4 regions of the Streptomyces sp. NPDC104761 genome follow, and region 1 is predicted to be linked to each of the others. Evidence: riboswitches for the same ligand, from Rfam matches in the RefSeq annotation. Region 1 holds a riboswitch; each other region holds the start of a gene.
The links. A riboswitch is a leader RNA that binds a small molecule or an ion and turns the genes downstream of it on or off. The one in region 1 is predicted to bind S-adenosylmethionine.
Positions count from the first base shown of each region.

Region 2: it holds a riboswitch for S-adenosylmethionine, as region 1 does, so the genes downstream of both, thrC (threonine synthase) here and ACZ63F_RS05035 (putative leader peptide) in region 1, are expected to answer to the same signal.
Region 3: it holds a riboswitch for S-adenosylmethionine, as region 1 does, so the genes downstream of both, ACZ63F_RS10865 (aminotransferase class V-fold PLP-dependent enzyme) here and ACZ63F_RS05035 (putative leader peptide) in region 1, are expected to answer to the same signal.
Region 4: it holds a riboswitch for S-adenosylmethionine, as region 1 does, so the genes downstream of both, ACZ63F_RS01060 (amino acid ABC transporter permease) here and ACZ63F_RS05035 (putative leader peptide) in region 1, are expected to answer to the same signal.

Region 1 is NZ_JBVJNZ010000001.1:1,103,291-1,107,577, forward strand. Features, by position in the region: gene ACZ63F_RS05025 (ABC transporter permease) at 1-175, opposite strand, end outside; gene ACZ63F_RS05030 (ABC transporter substrate-binding protein) at 179-1,798, opposite strand; gene ACZ63F_RS05035 (putative leader peptide) at 2,019-2,135, opposite strand; SAM riboswitch class IV at 2,170-2,283, opposite strand; gene ACZ63F_RS05040 (DUF427 domain-containing protein) at 2,576-3,391, shown strand; partial or broken gene ACZ63F_RS05045 (TauD/TfdA family dioxygenase) at 4,025-4,186, shown strand; gene ACZ63F_RS05050 (ABC transporter permease) at 4,183-4,287, shown strand, end outside.
Region 2 is NZ_JBVJNZ010000002.1:550,222-554,508, forward strand. Features, by position in the region: gene ACZ63F_RS09005 (MoaD/ThiS family protein) at 184-459, opposite strand; gene thrC (threonine synthase) at 517-1,800, opposite strand; SAM riboswitch class I at 1,819-1,972, opposite strand; gene ACZ63F_RS09015 (glucosyl-3-phosphoglycerate synthase) at 2,130-3,074, shown strand; gene ACZ63F_RS09020 (alpha,alpha-trehalose-phosphate synthase (UDP-forming)) at 3,235-4,287, shown strand, end outside.
Region 3 is NZ_JBVJNZ010000003.1:245,708-249,994, forward strand. Features, by position in the region: gene qcrB (cytochrome bc1 complex cytochrome b subunit) at 1-847, shown strand, start outside; gene trpD (anthranilate phosphoribosyltransferase) at 979-2,043, shown strand; SAM riboswitch class IV at 2,454-2,570, shown strand; gene ACZ63F_RS10865 (aminotransferase class V-fold PLP-dependent enzyme) at 2,730-4,094, shown strand; gene ACZ63F_RS10870 (Lrp/AsnC family transcriptional regulator) at 4,248-4,287, opposite strand, start outside.
Region 4 is NZ_JBVJNZ010000001.1:218,618-222,904, forward strand. Features, by position in the region: gene ACZ63F_RS01040 (hypothetical protein) at 1-218, opposite strand, end outside; gene ACZ63F_RS01045 (hypothetical protein) at 377-628, opposite strand; gene ACZ63F_RS01050 (hypothetical protein) at 791-922, shown strand; gene ACZ63F_RS01055 (glutathione S-transferase C-terminal domain-containing protein) at 1,099-1,971, shown strand; SAM riboswitch class IV at 2,049-2,172, shown strand; gene ACZ63F_RS01060 (amino acid ABC transporter permease) at 2,561-3,544, shown strand; gene ACZ63F_RS01065 (amino acid ABC transporter ATP-binding protein) at 3,541-4,287, shown strand, end outside.

The DNA of each region.
Region 1 (4,287 bases):
CGTGCCGCAGTCTGGCGAGTTGGGCCGGGTCGACCTGTCCCGTGTCCATTCCGGCACCCGCCATCGCGGACACCGGGTCACCGGGCAGGAAGTCCAGGACCAGGAAGGACACCGTGTAGGCCGCCCACAGCACCCCGACCGCCTGCGCGAGCCGTTTGATCACATAGCGGCGCATCCGCTAGCCGATCCAGGTGTCGTGCAGCTGGATGCGGCTGCCGGAGTCGAATGCAAGGTCGTGCACCTTCTTCGAGACGCCGAGCTGGGTCTGGAGTTCCACCACCGGCACGTTGTACGCGTTCTGCACGATCAGCTTCTGCGCCTGAGCAACCAGCTGCCTGCGCTTCGCGGTGTCCGTGGTCGCGGCCTGCGCGGACAGCGCCGTGTCCAGCGAACTGGGCGGCAGGTGGTAGAAGTTGCCGAGCCGGGTGGAGAAGGAGCTGCGCAGGATGTCGGGATCGGCGCGGGTCGTGTTCCCCCACACCACGTCGAAGTCGCCGGACTGGATCGTGGTGGCGAACTGGGTGACCGGCAGCTGCTTGAGCACCACGTCGACCCCCACCGACTTGAGCTGCTGCTGGACCAGCTCCAGTGCGGGCTGGTTGGTGGCCGCGTTGGGGAACCAGCTGATGGTCAGGGTCAGCTTCTTGCCGTCCTTGGTGCGGATGCCGTCGCTGCCCGCCTTCCAACCGGCCGAATCCAGCAGCGACTTCGCCTTGGCCGTGTCGAGCGCGAGGTCCGAGGAGAGGTCCGTGTAGTCGGGGGTGGTGTGCGCCAGGATGCTGGTCGCCGGCTGGGTGCCGGTCGGGTAGACGGTGTCGGCGATCTGCTTGCGGTCGACGGCGGCCGAGATCGCCTGCCGGACTCTCGCGTCCTTCAGCAGGGGCCGGGAGTTGTTCAGTCCGAGACCGAACACCACGCCGGGGTTGGCCCGGCTCTGGAGGGTGACCTGGCCGCCCTTGAGCGCCGCCTCGTTGGCCCTGCCGACGCTGCTGATCGCGTCCACCTGCCCGGACTGGAGACTGCCGGCCCGCACCCCCGCCTCGGGCACGACCTTGAACACCAGCTTGTTCAGGTAGGCCTCGCCCTTCTTCGACCACAGCGAGGAACCCCAGTCGTACCCGGTGCGCTTGGCCAGGGTGACCGATTGGTTCTGCACGTACTGCTTGAGCACGAAGGGCCCGGACCCGACCACCCCGTCACTGCACTTCTGCTGCGGGCTCTTCTTGACGCTCGCCGAGGACTCGATACCCAGCGAGTGGGTCGAAGTCGCCTGGAGGAACTGGGCGTTGGGCTGCTTGAAGGTCACCTTGACGGTGAGCGGGTCGACCACGGTGGTGCTCTTGACACCGCTCAGGTAGCCCTCGGCGAGGGTGCCCAGGGCGCCGAGGTCCGGCACCGCGTCGAAGTTGTCCTTGACCACCTGCGCGGTCAGCTTCGACCCGTCGCTGAAGGTGACGCCCGACCGCAGGTGGAACGTGAACGTCGTCGCGTCGGCGCTGATGTCCCAGCTCTTGGCCAGCCACGGCACGATCTTGCCGGTCTTCGGGTCCTGGTCGGTGAGGGAGTCCACGAGCTGGCGCACCGAGTAGATGGTGTCGTTGCTGGCGACCTGCTGCGGGTCCACGCAGCCGGCGTCGGAGCCCACCGCGAAGGTCAGGGTGCCGCCGGACTTCGCCTGGCCGCTTCCGCCGCCGGAGCCGTCGTCGCCCGAACCGCACGCGGTCAGCAGGACGCTGGTGGTCAGGAGCGCGGCCAGGGGCGCCCATCGGGAAGGTCTGAAATCCGGAAGTGCAGTCACGGAGGGCTTTCTCCTACTCGTGTCACCGGGGCACGACCGCGCACGGACGTGTGCGGGCATGACGGTGTGTGCGGCCCGGGCGGATCGACTCCCGCCGGGGATGCGCTGTGCGGAAAGGGAGTTGGCATGCGGACGACACCGGGAACCGGTGGCATGCGGGAAGGGCGGCGCGCAGGGGCCGGGGCCGGTGACGGACGTCAGCCGGCGGCAGCCGGGCCGGTCAGGCCCGACAGAGGCAGCTGGTCGAACGCTTCAGATCGATGTGGCGTCGGCGCGAGAGCCGGGAGTACGCCGTGGCGTCGGCGGGGGAGGCAGCGGAGTCGTCGCTGTGCCGCATGCCGAACCTCCCCGTCTCCGGCCCCGGTCACGGGGCCACGCGCTTGCGGGAGTCATCGGTGACCCCGCCGGGCTTTCACCTGGAGCACCCCACCGCGTGGGAGGGTTGCCGGTCAGCGAGCCAGGGCATGGCGCTGACACTCAATGCCGCTGGTGATGCTACGGATCGATTTTGTCGTACGTCAATGCCGCACCGTGACGCCCTGTTCGGGAGAACCTGGCCCATGGGACGGACGGCAGGCTGCGTCCCGGACGGCACCGGGTGGTGGCCGGCGGCACGGTGACGCGCCGCTCCTCCCGTCTCGGTGTGGGAGCGTGCCAGTGGCAACGTCGAGGAGTACCTGAGGGTCTTCGGCCGCCCCGAGCAGCTCGCGGCCTGGCGGGAGAACCGCCCCTACGTCGCCGAAGTCATCGCGTGAACCAGTCGAAGGAGAGCCGCCCATGACCACGTTCCCCACCGCACAGGCCGTGCGGACCACCCCGGAGGGGCTCCTGTGGGAGCCGAGCGAGCGCTGGGTGCGCGGCCGCAAGGGTGACGTCACGGTCGTCGACAGCCGCCACCCCGTCCTCGTCTGGGAACCAGGGGTTCCCGTGCCGCTGTACGCGTTCCCGCGCACCGAGGTACGCGAGGAACTCCTGCGGCCCGCTAAGAACCCGCCGACCGGTACCCACACCGGCTCACGGATCTTCTACGACGTCGAGGCCGACGGCGAACTGCTGGAGAACGCCGCCTGGACCTTCCCGGCCGCCGACCTGGCCGACCACATCGCCTTCGAGTGGTTCCGGCGCGTCGGGCGGGGCCTGGACCACTGGTACGAGGAGGAGGAAGAGATCTTCGTCCACCCCCGTGACCCGCACAAGCGGGTCGACGCCATCCCCAGCAGCCGGCACCTCGTGGTCGAGATCGACGGCACGGTCGTCGCCGACACCCGCCGGCCGGTCCTGCTCTTCGAGACCGGCCTGCCCACCCGCTACTACATCCCGCGCGAGGACGTCCGCCTCGACCTGCTCGAAGCCACCGACCACCACACCGGCTGCCCGTACAAGGGCACCGCCGAGTACTGGTCGTGGCGCGGCGGGGCCGACGTCCCGCCCAACGTCGTCTGGAGCTACCCGGACCCGCTGCCCGCGGTCTCGGCCGTCCAGGGGCTCCTCGCCTTCTACAACGAGGCCGTCGACATCACCGTCGACGGGGAGCGGTTGGCACGCCCCGTCACCCACTTCACCAAGGCGCTCGTGGACCAGCAGCGCACCTGACGGGCAACGACCGCCGCCGTCCCGACCGAGCACGCAGCTCCAGGGCCGGCCGCACCGCGACGGGGCCTGGCACGTCGCCCGACAGCCGGGCCCCGTCGGCCGTCGCACGACGTCCTCTCAGGAGCGGCCGATGTTTCCGCAATGTGAGGGCTGTCCGGAACGTATTGACCGACGGCCTGGACCTCTGCTCAACTCACTTCCCATGACCCCGCGCATGGATCTGACCCGGAGGCGCCACATCGACCTGGCGCACGTCTCCAGCGCGTTCTGTTGTCGTTGATCCGCAAGACGCGTCGCTGATCCACTGAGCGGATCACGCCATCGGCCGGCGTGCGCCCCTCGCGCATGTCCGGAAGGGCCGACGCGCAGCGTCCGCCCCGGCGGTGTCCCTCTCGCGGTGTCGCGGCGACCGCCGCCCGCCCGGGCGCTTCCCCCTTCCGGCTCCCGGATGCCCGGGGCCGTGCGCAGAGCCGCCCCGAGACCGCGAGGGTCCTGCCGTCGGACCCTCGCGCCGCGACCGGCCCGAGCACCCGCCCCGCATCCGTCCCACCGCCGCTCGTCACCCGTTCACCCGACCCTCGGCAACCGGCCGTGCGCCCCATCCTGGAGAAGGACCTCCCCATGCCTCCGACCATCCCCCGGCACTACGGGGTCGACAACTACGACGACCACCCGCGCCGCCTCAACCGTGTGACCGTCGCCGGAGACGTGCCGGTCGGCGTGGACGGCCGGCGCAGCGAGCAACTCGTCGGCGACGCCTCGCACTACAGCAGGGTGCTGGAGGTGGCGGCATGACCGAGGTCAGCCTCGAGAGGCCGGCCGTCGTCCCGGCGGCCGCCGAGACGACGAGCGCGCCCGGACGTGAGGTGTTCCTGCCGCTCGACGCCCGCCGCCGG
Region 2 (4,287 bases), on a different contig from region 1:
ATCGAATACGGGGCCCCCGACCTGGAGATCGGGACCGTGTTCCCCAACTGTACCGCGCTCAACCACACAGAATTGCCCCCTCCGCTTCTCTCACGGAGGGGGCAATCGGATGAACAGTCGGTGATCGGCGTTACCGAAGGTAATGTTCGGTCATTCGATCAGCCTGTCAAGCGGGGCCGCAGGTCAGCCGCCGGCGACGGCCGGGATGATGGAGACGCCGGCGCCGTCCGGGGTGGCCGTCTCCAGGCCCTGCTCGAAGCGCACGTCGTCGTCGTTGACGTACACGTTGACGAACCGGCGCAGCTTGCCCTGGTCGTCCAGAACCCGCGCGGAGATACCGGTGTGGTTCTTCTCCAGGTCCGAGATGACCTCGCCGAGGGTGGTCCCTTCGGCGGCGACTTCGGCCTGGCCCCCGGTGTAGGTGCGCAGGATGGTGGGGATGCGAACGGTGACGCTCACGTTTTTACCTCCGGTCCGGGCGGCACCTCTGGGCGGCGCCCTATTTCTCGGGGGGACTCAGGCGAGCCCGGCCTCGCGGAAAGACTCCAGATTCGGGCGAATGGTCGCGGTGAGCCCGGTCCCCGCCACCGCGTCCAGCGTCTTCAGTCCATCACCGGTGTTGAGTACAACGACCGACTTCGCCGGATCAATCAACCCATTCTCGATGAGCTTTTTGGTGACTCCAACCGTCACTCCGCCGGCGGTTTCCGCGAAGATTCCCTCGGTCCGCGCGAGCAGCTTGATGGCGTCGACGACCTGCTCGTCGGTGACGTCCTCCACCGCTCCGCCCGTGCGCCGCGCGATGTCGAGGACGTACGGCCCGTCGGCCGGGTTGCCGATGGCGAGGGACTTGGCGATGGTGTTCGGCTTCTGCGGGCGGACCACGTCGTGGCCCTCCTTGTACGCCACCGACACCGGCGAGCAGCCCTCGGCCTGGGCGCCGAAGATCTTGTACGGCTTGTCCTCGACGAGACCGAGCTTGATCAGCTCCTGCAGCCCCTTGTCGATCTTCGTGAGCTGCGAGCCCGAGGCGATCGGGACGACCAGCTGGTCCGGGATCTGCCAGCCGAGCTGCTCGCAGATCTCGTACGCGAGGGTCTTGGAGCCCTCCGCGTAGTACGGCCGGAGGTTGACGTTGACGAAGCCCCAGCCCTCGCCGGCCGGGTCGCCGATCAGCTCGGAGCAGAAGCGGTTCACGTCGTCGTAGTTGCCCTCGATGCCGACGAGCTCGCCGCCGTAGATCGCGGCCATGACGACCTTGCCCTGCTCCAGGTCGTGCGGGATGAACACGCAGGAGCGGAAGCCGGCCCGGGCGGCCGCGGCACCGACCGCGCCGGCCAGGTTGCCGGTGGAGGAGCAGGAGAGGGTGGTGTAGCCGAAGGCGCGGGCGGCCTCGACGGCCTGGGCGACGACGCGGTCCTTGAAGGAGTGCGTCGGGTTGCCGGAGTCGTCCTTCACGTACAGGCCGCCGGTGACCCCGAGCTCGCGGGCCAGGTTCTCGGCCTTGACGAGCTTGGTCCAGCCGGGGTTGATGTTCGGCTTGGTCGCCACGTCCGCGGGGACGGGCAGCAGCGGCGCGTAGCGCCAGATGTTCGCGGGACCCGCTTCGATCCGCTTGCGGAGTTCCTCGGTGTCGTAGGCCGAGAAGTCGTAGGCGATCTCCAGCGGGCCGAAACACTCCTCGCAGGCGAACACCGGGCCGAGCGGCACCCGGTGACCGCACTCGCGGCAGCTCAGGGCGGCGGCGGGACCGAGGTCTACGGTGGAATCCGTGGTGCTTGCAACAGTCTGCACAGCCATGTGAGGCGAGGCCCTTTCTCCTCATCTTCCTCACGACGCATCTCGTCGTGAGACGGATTTGGCACCTTCCCTAGCCGGGAGCCTCGCGGTGATCGACAGTGATCTACGAGTACCGACTGGAGGGTTGCCGGGGCTTCAACGGGCCGTTTCCCTCTGCCCCTCTGGATGAGCGGTATGCGGTTGTCAACGTCGGGTGACCCCAGGACATGCGATGGTCATCGGCGTTGTTCAAGACTGTAACCGAAGGCCAGGACAGTTGAGGGAGTCGTCCGAACCGCGAGATGGATCACACGTCGTCGTGTGACCGTGACAGTGAGGAGCCGCTGACCGTGCTGGAAGAAGTCGAGCGCTGGCTGGCCACCCGCTCCTGGTCCGTAACCGACCGTCCGCTGCACAAGGTGATGGCCGCCAAACGGTCCTCCGGGCAGACGGTCAGCGTCGTGCTGCCCGCGCTCAACGAGGAGGAGACCGTCGGCGACATCGTCGCGATCATCCGCCACGACCTGATGCAGCAGGTGCCGCTCGTCGACGAGATCGTGGTCGTCGACTCCGGCTCCACCGACCGCACGGCGGCCGTCGCCGCGGCGGCCGGCGCCCGCGTCGTGCACCGCGACGCGATCCTGCCCCGCATCCCCGCCGTCCCCGGCAAGGGCGAGGTCCTGTGGCGCTCCCTCCTGGTCACCACCGGGGACATCGTCTGCTTCGTCGACGCCGACCTGCGGGAGTTCTCCTCCGACTTCGTCACCGGCATCGTCGGCCCGCTCCTCACCGACCCGGGCGTGGACCTCGTCAAGGCGATGTACGACCGCCCGCTCGGCGGCGCCGCCGGGCAGGGCGGCCGGGTCACCGAGCTGATGGCCCGCCCGCTGCTGAACATGCACTGGCCGCAGCTGGCCGGCTTCGTCCAGCCGCTCGGCGGCGAGTACGCGGCCCGCCGTTCGCTCCTCGAACAGCTGCCCTTCCCGGTCGGCTACGGCGTGGAGCTGGGCATGCTGGTCGACGCCCTGCACCTGGTGGGCCTCGACGCCCTCGCCCAGGTCGACGTCGGCGTCCGCAAGCACCGCCACCAGGACGGCCAGGCCCTCGGCCGGATGTCCGCCGCGATCTACCGCACGGCCCAGCTCCGGCTGGCCCGCGGCCACCTGATCCGGCCCTCCCTCACCCAGTTCGAGCGGGGCGAGGACGGCTTCGAGCCGCGGACGTACTCCGTGGACACGGAGGAACGGCCGCCGATGGTGGAGATCACGGAGTACGCGGAGCGCAAGGTGGCGTGACGTCGTGGCGTGACGTCGTGGCGTGACGCCGGTGACGCCGGTGACGTCGGTGACGTCGTGGCGTGACTTCGTCGTACGGCCGTATACGGCGGCGCGTCGGGCACGTCCGTACGTTTGAGCGTTTACGGGCCGGGCTAGGTTGTGGCGTATGGCTTCCCCCATGGCTTCCACCGGCGGTGCCGAGGTGCTGGTCGCCTCGAACCGCGGCCCGGTCTCGTACGCACGACGTGAAGACGGTTCCCTGTACGCCAAACGAGGCGGCGGCGGGCTGGTCTCGGGTCTGTCGGCGATCGGCCCGGACGCGAACGCGGTGTGGGTGTGCGCAGCGCTCGGCGACGGCGACCGGGAGGCGGTACGGCGGGCCGAGGGCGGCCGGCTGCCGGCCGGGGACACCGGCGGGCAGCAGGTCCGGATGCTCGACATCGCCGCCGACGTGTTCTCCGACGCGTACAACGGCGTCGCGAACTCGGTCCTCTGGTTCGTCCACCACATGCTGTACCAGACCCCGCTGGAACCGGTCTTCGACGCGGAGTTCCGCCGGCAGTGGGCGTCCTACCAGGCCTACAACCGCGCCTTCGCGCAGGCGCTGGCCGAGGAGGCCGGCCAGGGAGCGGTGGTGGTCATCCAGGACTACCACCTGGCGCTCGCGCCCCGGATGCTGCGGCAGCTCCGGCCGGACCTGCGCATCGGCCACTTCTCCCACACCCCCTGGGCGCCGCCGGACTACTTCCGGCTTCTCCCCGACGACATCGCGGCGGAGCTGCTCAGCGGGATCCTGGGCGCCGACCACGCGGCGTTCCTCACGCGGCGGTGGGCGGACGCGTTCGTGGACTGCTGTCATGCGGTGCTGGGGCCGGGCATTCCCTCATCGGACACCAGGATCGGGGTGCACGGGCTGGGTGCCGACGCGGACTTCCTGCGGAAGCGGTCGCACGAGCCGGACGTGGACGAGCGGATGCGGGCGCTGCGGGAGGAGATCGGCGGCGAGGGGCGCAGGACGATCGTCCGGGTCGACCGGACGGAGCTGTCGAAGAACATCGTGCGGGGGCTGCTCGCGTACCGGCAGCTGCTCGACGACCATCCCGAGTGGCGGGAGCGGGTGGTGCACGTCGCGTTCGCGTATCCGTCGCGGCAGGACCTGTCCGTGTACCGCGACTACACGGCGGAGGTCCAGCGGGTCGCTGACGAGATCAACTCCGCCTACGGGACGGCG
Region 3 (4,287 bases), on a different contig from region 1:
CTACATGGCCAAGGCCGGAGGCTTCTTCTTCCTGGTCTTCGGTGTCATCGCGGCCATCGCGGCGACCACCCAGATCAACCCGATCTGGGCCATGGGCCCCTACCGTCCGGACCAGGTGTCCACCGGCGCCCAGCCCGACTGGTACATGGGCTTCGCCGAGGGTCTGGTCCGCTACATGCCCGGCTGGGAGATCAACTTCTGGGGCCACACCCTGGTCCTGGGCGTCTTCATCCCGCTGGTCCTGTTCGGCCTGGTCCTGGGCGCGATCGCGGTCTACCCCTTCATCGAGTCCTGGGTCACCGGCGACAAGAGCGAGCACCACATCCTGGACCGCCCGCGCAACGCCCCGACCCGTACCGCCTTCGGTGCGGCCTGGGTGACCATCTACATGGTGGGCCTGGTCGGTGGTGGCAACGACCTCATCGCCACGCACTTCCACCTGTCGATCAACGACGTGACCTGGTTCGTCCGGATCTTCTTCTTCGCCGGACCGGTGATCGCGTTCATCGTGACCAAGCGCATCTGCCTCGGCCTGCAGCGCCGGGACCGCGACAAGGTGCTGCACGGCCGCGAGACCGGCATCATCAAGCGGCTGCCGCACGGTGAGTTCATCGAGGTCCACGAGCCGCTCTCGCAGGAGCAGCTGCACACCCTCACGGCGCACCACCAGTACGAGCCGGCCCAGGTCGGCCCGGCGGTCGACGAGAACGGTGTCGAGCGCAAGATCAAGGGCTCCGAGAAGCTCCGCGCCAAGCTGAGCAACGCCTACTACGGCGAGGACAACCAGATCCCGAAGCCGACTGTCGAGGAGTACAAGGAGATCACGAGCGGCCACGGCCACCACTGATCGACCGCGTCGCCACGCCATGGTGAGGGGCCCCCGTCCGGGGTACGGACGGGGGCCCTTCGCCGTGCTCGGAGCTGGATAGGGTAGCCCTGAGAACCCCTGTTGCCCGTACGACGATCAGGAGCGGCTTTATGAGCGCTGTGACCCCCGCTGGAGGCGACACCGCGGCGGGCCGTTCCTGGCCCGGGGTACTGAACGCGCTGCTGTACGGACAGGACCAGAGCTCCGACGCGACGGCCTGGGCGATGGACCAGATCATGCGCGGCCAGGCCACCGACGCCCAGATCGCGGGCTTCGTCGTGGCCCTGCGGGCCAAGGGCGAGACGGTCGACGAGATCAACGGCCTGGTCCGCGCCATGTACGCGCACGCCAACGTCATCGAGGTACCGGGCCGCACCGTCGACATCGTCGGCACCGGCGGCGACGGCGCGAAGACGGTGAACATCTCCACGATGTCGGCGCTCGTGGTGGCCGGCACCGGCGCGAAGGTCGTCAAGCACGGCAACCGGGCCGCGTCCTCCGCGTCCGGGGCCTCCGACGTCCTGGAGAAGCTCGGCGTCAACCTCGACCTGACCCCGCAGCGGGTCGCCGAGGTCGCCGAGGAGGCCGGCATCACCTTCTGCTTCGCGATCAAGTTCCACCCGGCGCTCCGGCACGCGGGCGCGGCGCGCGGCCAGCTGGGCATCCGCACGGTCTTCAACATCCTCGGCCCGCTGACCAACCCCGCGCGGGTGCGGGCGCAGGCGGTCGGCGTGGCCGACCCCCGCATGGCCCCCGTCGTCGCGGGCGTCTTCGCCGAACGCGGCCACTCCTCGCTCGTCTTCCGCGGCGACGACGGCCTCGACGAACTGACGACGACCGCCACGTCCCGCGTCTGGATCGTCCGCGACGGCAAGGTGACCGAGGAGACCTTCGACCCCCGTGACGTCGGCATCGACCTGGTCCCCGTGGAGGCGCTGCGGGGCGGCGACCCGTCGTACAACGCGGAGGTCGCCCGCAGGCTGCTGGACGGCGAGCGGGGCCCGGTGCGGGACGCGGTGCTGCTGAACTCCGCCGCCGCCCTGGTGGCCCTCGACCCGGCCGCCGGGACCCTGGCCGAGCAGCTGCGCGCCGGCATGGACAGGGCGGCCGAGTCGATCGACTCGGGTGCGGCCAAGCGGGTCCTGGAGCGCTGGGCGGCGGCGACGAACAGGTAAAGGGGACGCGGTCAGGGGGCCGAGGCGCGGCACGGCACCGCCGGACTCCTCCGCCGTGGCTGATCGCCGCTGCGGCGGACAAGGGATTCCGGCACCGCTACCGACGAAACCGGACCGGCGCCCACCTTGTGCCCCGCCGCAACGGCGAGCAACCGCACACGGCCGTCCCGCCGGTGCCTGACCCGCACGGGCACGGCCATTGCGCAGGAGCCGTCGCTGGTTCTTTCTTTGCGCCGTGTCCTCTACCGATACCGGCCTCTTCCACCGGCCGGTCAAGTCCGTCCGCCGCAACGGCGATCAACCGCACACGGTCGTTCCTGCGGTGCCGGACCGGCGTCGGTGCCTGGCGGTGTCCCGTCATCCGGACAGGAGTTGCGCGGCTGCGATCACCTCACCTACGTTTCTTCCCAGGTCATGAGTGACAGTCATGAGGCCCCGGCCGACTGTCCGGCAACCCTCCGTCCGTGGCGGGGTGCCCCGGGTGAAGACCAGGCCGCAGGCAGCGAGGTCTGCGGCAAGCGCGGACCCCTCGGACACCAGGGGTCCTGGTCGTCGAGGAGTCTCCCGTGAGCAAGCGAATGCGATAGGGCCGCAGAGCCCCGCCTCCGCATCCCCTTTTCCCCTGCCGCTGCTTGAGCGCATCCGCTCGCACGGCGGATCTCACCTGCTCACACGGGAGTTCACCCATGTCCGTCTCCACCGCTGCCGCCGCCCAGTCCGTTTGTGCCCCGCTGCCCGTTCTGGGCCGGGATGTCACCGTCCCGCTCGTCACCGGCGGCGAGGTCACCTACGCCGCCCTCGACTACGCGGCCAGCGCCCCCGCCCTCCAGCGGGTCTGGGACGACGTCGCCGCCTACGCGCCCTACTACGGCAGCGTCCACCGCGGCGCCGGCTACCTCTCCCAGCTCTCCACCGACCTCTTCGAGAACGCCCGCCGGACCGTCGCCGAGTTCCTCGACTGCCGCCCCGACGACCAGCTGGTCTTCACCCGCTCGACGACGGACTCCCTGAACCTGCTGGCCCGTGCCCTCCCCGCCGGCTGCCAGGTCTTCGTCTTCGAGACCGAGCACCACGCCTCCCTGCTGCCCTGGCAGGACGCCCGCGTCACCTACCTCGACGCCCCCCGCACCCCGCGCCAGGCCGTCGAGACCCTGGAACGCGCCCTCGCCGACCGCGACCCGTACGGCCCGGCCCTGGTCTGCGTCACCGGTGCCTCCAACGTCACCGGCGAGCTGTGGCCCGTACGGGAACTCGCGGCCGCAGCGCACGCGCACGGCGCCCGGATCGTCCTGGACGCCGCCCAGCTGGCCCCGCACCACCCCGTCTCCGTGCAGGACCTCGACGTCGACTGGGTCGCCTTCTCCGGCCACAAGCTGTACGCCCCCTTCGGCTCCGGTGTCCTGGCCGGCCGCGCCGACTGGCTGCAGGCCGCCGAGCCCTACCTCGCGGGCGGCGGCGCCAGCCGCAAGGTCACCCGGCGCGAGGACGGGGGAGTGGCCGTGGAGTGGCACGAGAGCGCCGCGCGGCACGAGGCCGGGTCGCCCAACGTCATCGGCGCCTACTCCATCGCCGCCGCCTGCAAGGCGCTCACCGAGGCGGGCTTCGACACGCTGGTCGCCCGCGAGCGGTACCTGATCGAGAAGGTGCGGGCGGGGCTGGCCGAGGTCCCCGAGGTCCGGGTCCTCTCGCTCTTCGGCGACGACGCCCCCCGCGTCGGCGTGATCAGCTTCGTGGTGGACGGCTGGAACAGCTCCCACTTCGCCGCCGCCCTCTCCGCCGAGTACGGCATCGGCGTCCGCGACGGCCTCTTCTGCGCCCACCCGCTGGTCAGGACCCTGCTGGGCTCCGACCCCCAGACCCAGGGCGAGTGCGGGGCGCCGGAGGCGGCACCGGGCGAGAAGTCCCTCAACGCCATCCGGGTGAGCTTCGGGGCGGGAACGCCGGACGAGCACGTGGAGCGCTTCGCGAACGCGGTACGGGAACTGGTGACCGACGGCGCGAAGTGGGCGTACCGCACGGAGGACGGCCGCTGCGTCCCGGCGGTGAGCTGACCTACCTGCTTTTCAGGGGCGCGGGGAACTGCGCGACAAGCCACGACGGACCCGCAGGGGACCACGGTGCGGACCGGTGGGGGCTGGTCGCGCAGTTCCCCGCGCCCCCTTTGGGGCGTGCTGCAGTCGGGGCGCTTCGGTGAACGGCGCCTGCTAGCTGTCCAGGCCGATCGCGAACGCCGCCTCCAGGTCG
Region 4 (4,287 bases), 880 kb from region 1:
CAGTCGTCCTCGATGTCGGCCGGCGTGATCAGCGCGGCCTGCGCCCCGGGGCCGGTGAGGGTGGGGGTGCGCGACGGGGCCGGGGAGCGCTCGGCGGCGGGCGAGACGGCCGCGGCCTCGGGGGAGCCGCTGCCGTCCGAACAGGCCGCCGTGGCGAGCAGGGTCCCCGCCGCGAGGGCCGTGGCGAGCACACGCGCGGGTCGGGACGGACGGGTCATCGCGACTGCCTCCTCGGGGACGCGGTACGGCACTGGGCGGGCGGCGCCGGTGCGCCCCTTCCGCCGGACGACGCCGGACGACGTCGCTGCGTCCCTCCACGCCACCACCGGCCGCAGGCTCCGACCACCCGCACGTGCCATTCGGGTGAGCGTCGTGATCAGGCCGCCGTGACCCGCACCCGTCGGCTGCCGCAGCGCGGGCACACCGCGTCCGTGAGCGGCGAGGGCACGGCTCGGCCGGCCTCGTCGACGTACTCCAGGGTGCTCTGCAGCTCCGGGTCGGCGACCGGGTCGGTGAAGAACACCGCCTGGAAGACGGCCTCCCAGCCGTGGCCGCACCGCTCGCAGCGGAACGCGAAGGTCTCGCGCACGGCGCCCGGCACCGGCCCGGGACCCGGGGGCTCGGTCATCGGCTCCGGCTCCTGTCACTCGGCCTCCGCCACCAGCGCACCGCCCCGCCCGCGCGGCGGCAAGTCGGGGCCGGGTGTCCCAGGCGTGGACGCCCCCTTGACGCCGGGCGGAGGCCGATCGACACTCCAGGTGGGAGAATCCTAGTGAAAAGGTAGGGAAAGATGGGTCGCCTGCGCACGCTCACCGGCAGACAGCGCCGCGAGAGCCCCGCGCCCTGGACGGCCCCCCTGCTCACCTCCCGCCGCCACCTCGACCTGCTGCGGATGTGCGGCGCCACCGGCCGCAGAGGCTGAGCGCCCGACCCCGGCCGTACGAGCCGGGTGCCCGACCCCGGCCGTACGAGCCGGGTGCCCGACCCCGGCCGTACGAGCCGGGCGCCCGTCCACAAGGACTCACCGGAATCCGCCGATAACCCACCGACGAACGCTTCCGCCGCGCGTACGTCCGCGCGCCCGCCTCGGGGAGACGCATGTCCATCACTCCACTCGCCGCCCTGCCGTCCGTCCGCACCGCTCCCGCCTTCCGGGGCCGCATCGGCCGTGACGCGCGCAGCGGCCACTACGCCGTGCCGCGCCGCTACCGGCTCCACCTCTCCACGGCCTGTCCCGACGGCCTGCGGATCGCCGTCGGGCACAGCCTGCTGGCCCTGGACGACTGTTGTCCCGTCACCTTCCTGCCCGCCGTTCCGGACTGTCCCGACGGCAGCCACGCGGTGCTGCGCCCGCTGTACGAGGCCAGCGCCCACCACTACTCGGGACCCGCCCTCGCGCCCGTGTTCAGCGACGACTGGTCCGGACGTATCGTCAGCACCCACAGCCGCGACATCCTGCGCGACCTGGACCAGCATTTCGGCGACGGCGTCGCCCGGCTCTACCCGTGCGGTGCCGAGGCCGGGATCGAGGCCGTCGAGCGGCTGTGCGCCGATGACATCGAGCAGGCCGCACAGCGGGCCGGACGCGAGGGCGGCGACCCCGAGGCGCTGGAGGTGCTGCTCGCCGCCCTGGACGAACTGGAGCGCCGGCTGACCGGGGTGGAGTTCCTGGTCGGCGGGCAACTCACGGCCGCCGACATCGAGTTGTGGGTCACCCTGGTGCAACTCGACACCGTGCACCGCAACCACCTGGACGCCGCCGCCGTGCACGCCATCGCCGGCCACCCGGTGCTGTGGGCCTACGCCCGCCGGCTGGCCGCCCACCCGGCCTTCGGCACCCACCTCGACCTGGAGGGCATCGCCCGCCGCCATCACGGCCGTTGCCAGGGCCTGGAAGCCGCCGGCGCGGCCGTCCAGATCCTGGACTGGGCGGGCCACGCGGCGGACGCATCCCGCGGTCCGCGCAGGTGAGAGAGGTCCGAACCGTTTCGCCAGTCGGACAGGCGTTGACATTCGTTCGGGCAACTGCGTTACTTACGGACCAGAACGGTCATGAGCGTCAGCATCAAGCCCTGGCTTGCTGACCGGCAACCCTCGCACCGCGGTGGGGTGCCCCAGGTGACGACCGGACCGACGACGTTTCGGCAAGCGACGAATCGGTAAGCGCGAGTGCCCTCCGGGGCCGGCACGACAGTGACAGGTGACGGACATGTACGCAGCCTCAAGGACGGCCCAGCGCCGCGCCGAGGGCTGCGTACGCCCGTACCCGAGCCCGCTCGTCGCCGACCGAGCCGTCGACCTGCTCCGTGTCAACAGCGCCCTGTGTAGCGCGTGTACCGCACCGGGCTGTGCCCGCTGTCGGGTCTGACCAGGCCTTTCCGCCGGTTCCCCGCAGCCTCGCACCCCAGCGTCCCCGTCGGAACACCGGCCGTCCGGTGTGCCGCCGTCCGCCCAGCCCCGTGCCCCGCGCGCCCCCGCGCACCGCGCCTTGCCCGAACACGGACCGGTGCGCGGCCCCCGCCGTGGGACACGTGGGTGTCCGACTCCGCCGGAGCCCGCCATGAGTGAACCCCCAGGCGCCACGATCGCCGCCCCCGAGGCACCGCCCGCCTCCGACGAACCGTCACCACCCCTCGCCGCACAGCGCGTTCAGCCGCTGCGCAGGCCGGGACGGTGGATCGCCACCGCCGTCGTCCTGGTCCTGGCCACCCAGTTCGTGCACGGACTGGTGACCAACCCCTTCTACCAGTGGGACCGCTGGGGCTACTGGTTCCTGCGGCCGACCATCCTCGACGGACTGGTCATCACCCTCGAAGTCACCGCCTACAGCGCGGTACTGGGCCTGCTCGGGGGCATCCTGCTCGCGCTGGCCCGGCTCTCGAAGAGCCCCGTGCTGCGCGCGGTCAGCTGGACCTACGTGTGGGCGCTGCGCTCCATCCCGCTCATCGTGGTCCTGCTCTTCCTCTACAACTTCAGCGCCCTGTACAAGACGTTGAGCATCGGCGTCCCCTTCGGGCCGGCCTTCTTCTCCTTCGACGAGTCGAAGCTCGCCACCGACATGGTCGTCGCGGTCATCGGCCTGAGCCTCAACGAGGCCGCCTACGCGGCCGAGGTGGTCCGCGGCGGCATCCTCTCCGTCGACCAGGGCCAGCACGAGGCGGCCGCCGCACTCGGCCTGCCCAAGGGCTACCAGTTCCGGAGGATCGTGTTCCCGCAGGCCCTGCGGTCGATCACCCCGAACTACGTCAACCAGCTGATCGGCCTGATCAAGAGCACCTCACTGGTCTTCTACGTCTCGCTGCTCGACCTGTTCGGCTCCGCGCAGAGCATGGGCTCCACCTACCCCGGCGACATCGTGCCGCTCCTCCTCGTGGTGACCGTCTGGTACCTGATCCTGACCAGCGTCGTCTCCGTGATCCAGTTCTACGTGGAGCGGTACTACGCCCGCGGCGCCACCCGCGCGCTGCCCCCGACCCCCCTGCAGAAACTGCGCACCGGTCTCACCGGCCTGCGCGCCCGCATCCGCCGGGAGGCCGCGATATGACCATCACCGACACCGTGGCGACGGCCCCCGCCGCCCTGGAGATCAACGGCGTCCACAAGTGGTACGGCACCCACCGGGTCCTCGACGGCATCGACCTGACCATCCGCCCCGGCGAGGTCACCGTCGTCCTCGGCCCGTCCGGCTCCGGCAAGTCCACCCTCCTCAGGGTCATCAACCACCTGGAGAAGCCCGAGCGCGGCCACGTCAGCATCAACGGCGAGCCGATCGGCGTGAAACGGCAGGGCGGCCGGCTCAAGGAGCTGAGCGAGCGCGCCATCCTGGCCCAGCGCGGCCGGATCGGCTTCGTCTTCCAGAACTTCAACCTCTTCCCGCACCTGACCGTGCTGGACAACGTGGCCGCGGCCCCGGCCGCCACCGGAAAGCTCGGCAAGCCGGAGGCCCAGGCCCTGGCCAAGGAACTCCTGGAACGGGTCGGCCTCGGCGAGCGCATCGGCGCCTACCCACGCCAGCTCTCCGGCGGCCAGCAGCAGCGGGTGGCCATCGCCCGCGCGCTCGCCCTGCGCCCCGGCGTGATCCTCTTCGACGAGCCCACCTCGGCCCTGGACCCCGAACTCGTCGGTGAGGTCCTCGCCGTCATCAAGGACCTGGCGACCAGCGGCACCACCCTCGTCATCGTCACCCACGAGATCGGCTTCGCCCGCGAGATCGCCGACCGGGTCGTCTTCATCGACGGCGGCCGGATCGTCGAGCAGGGCCCGCCCTCCGAGGTCCTCGACAACCCG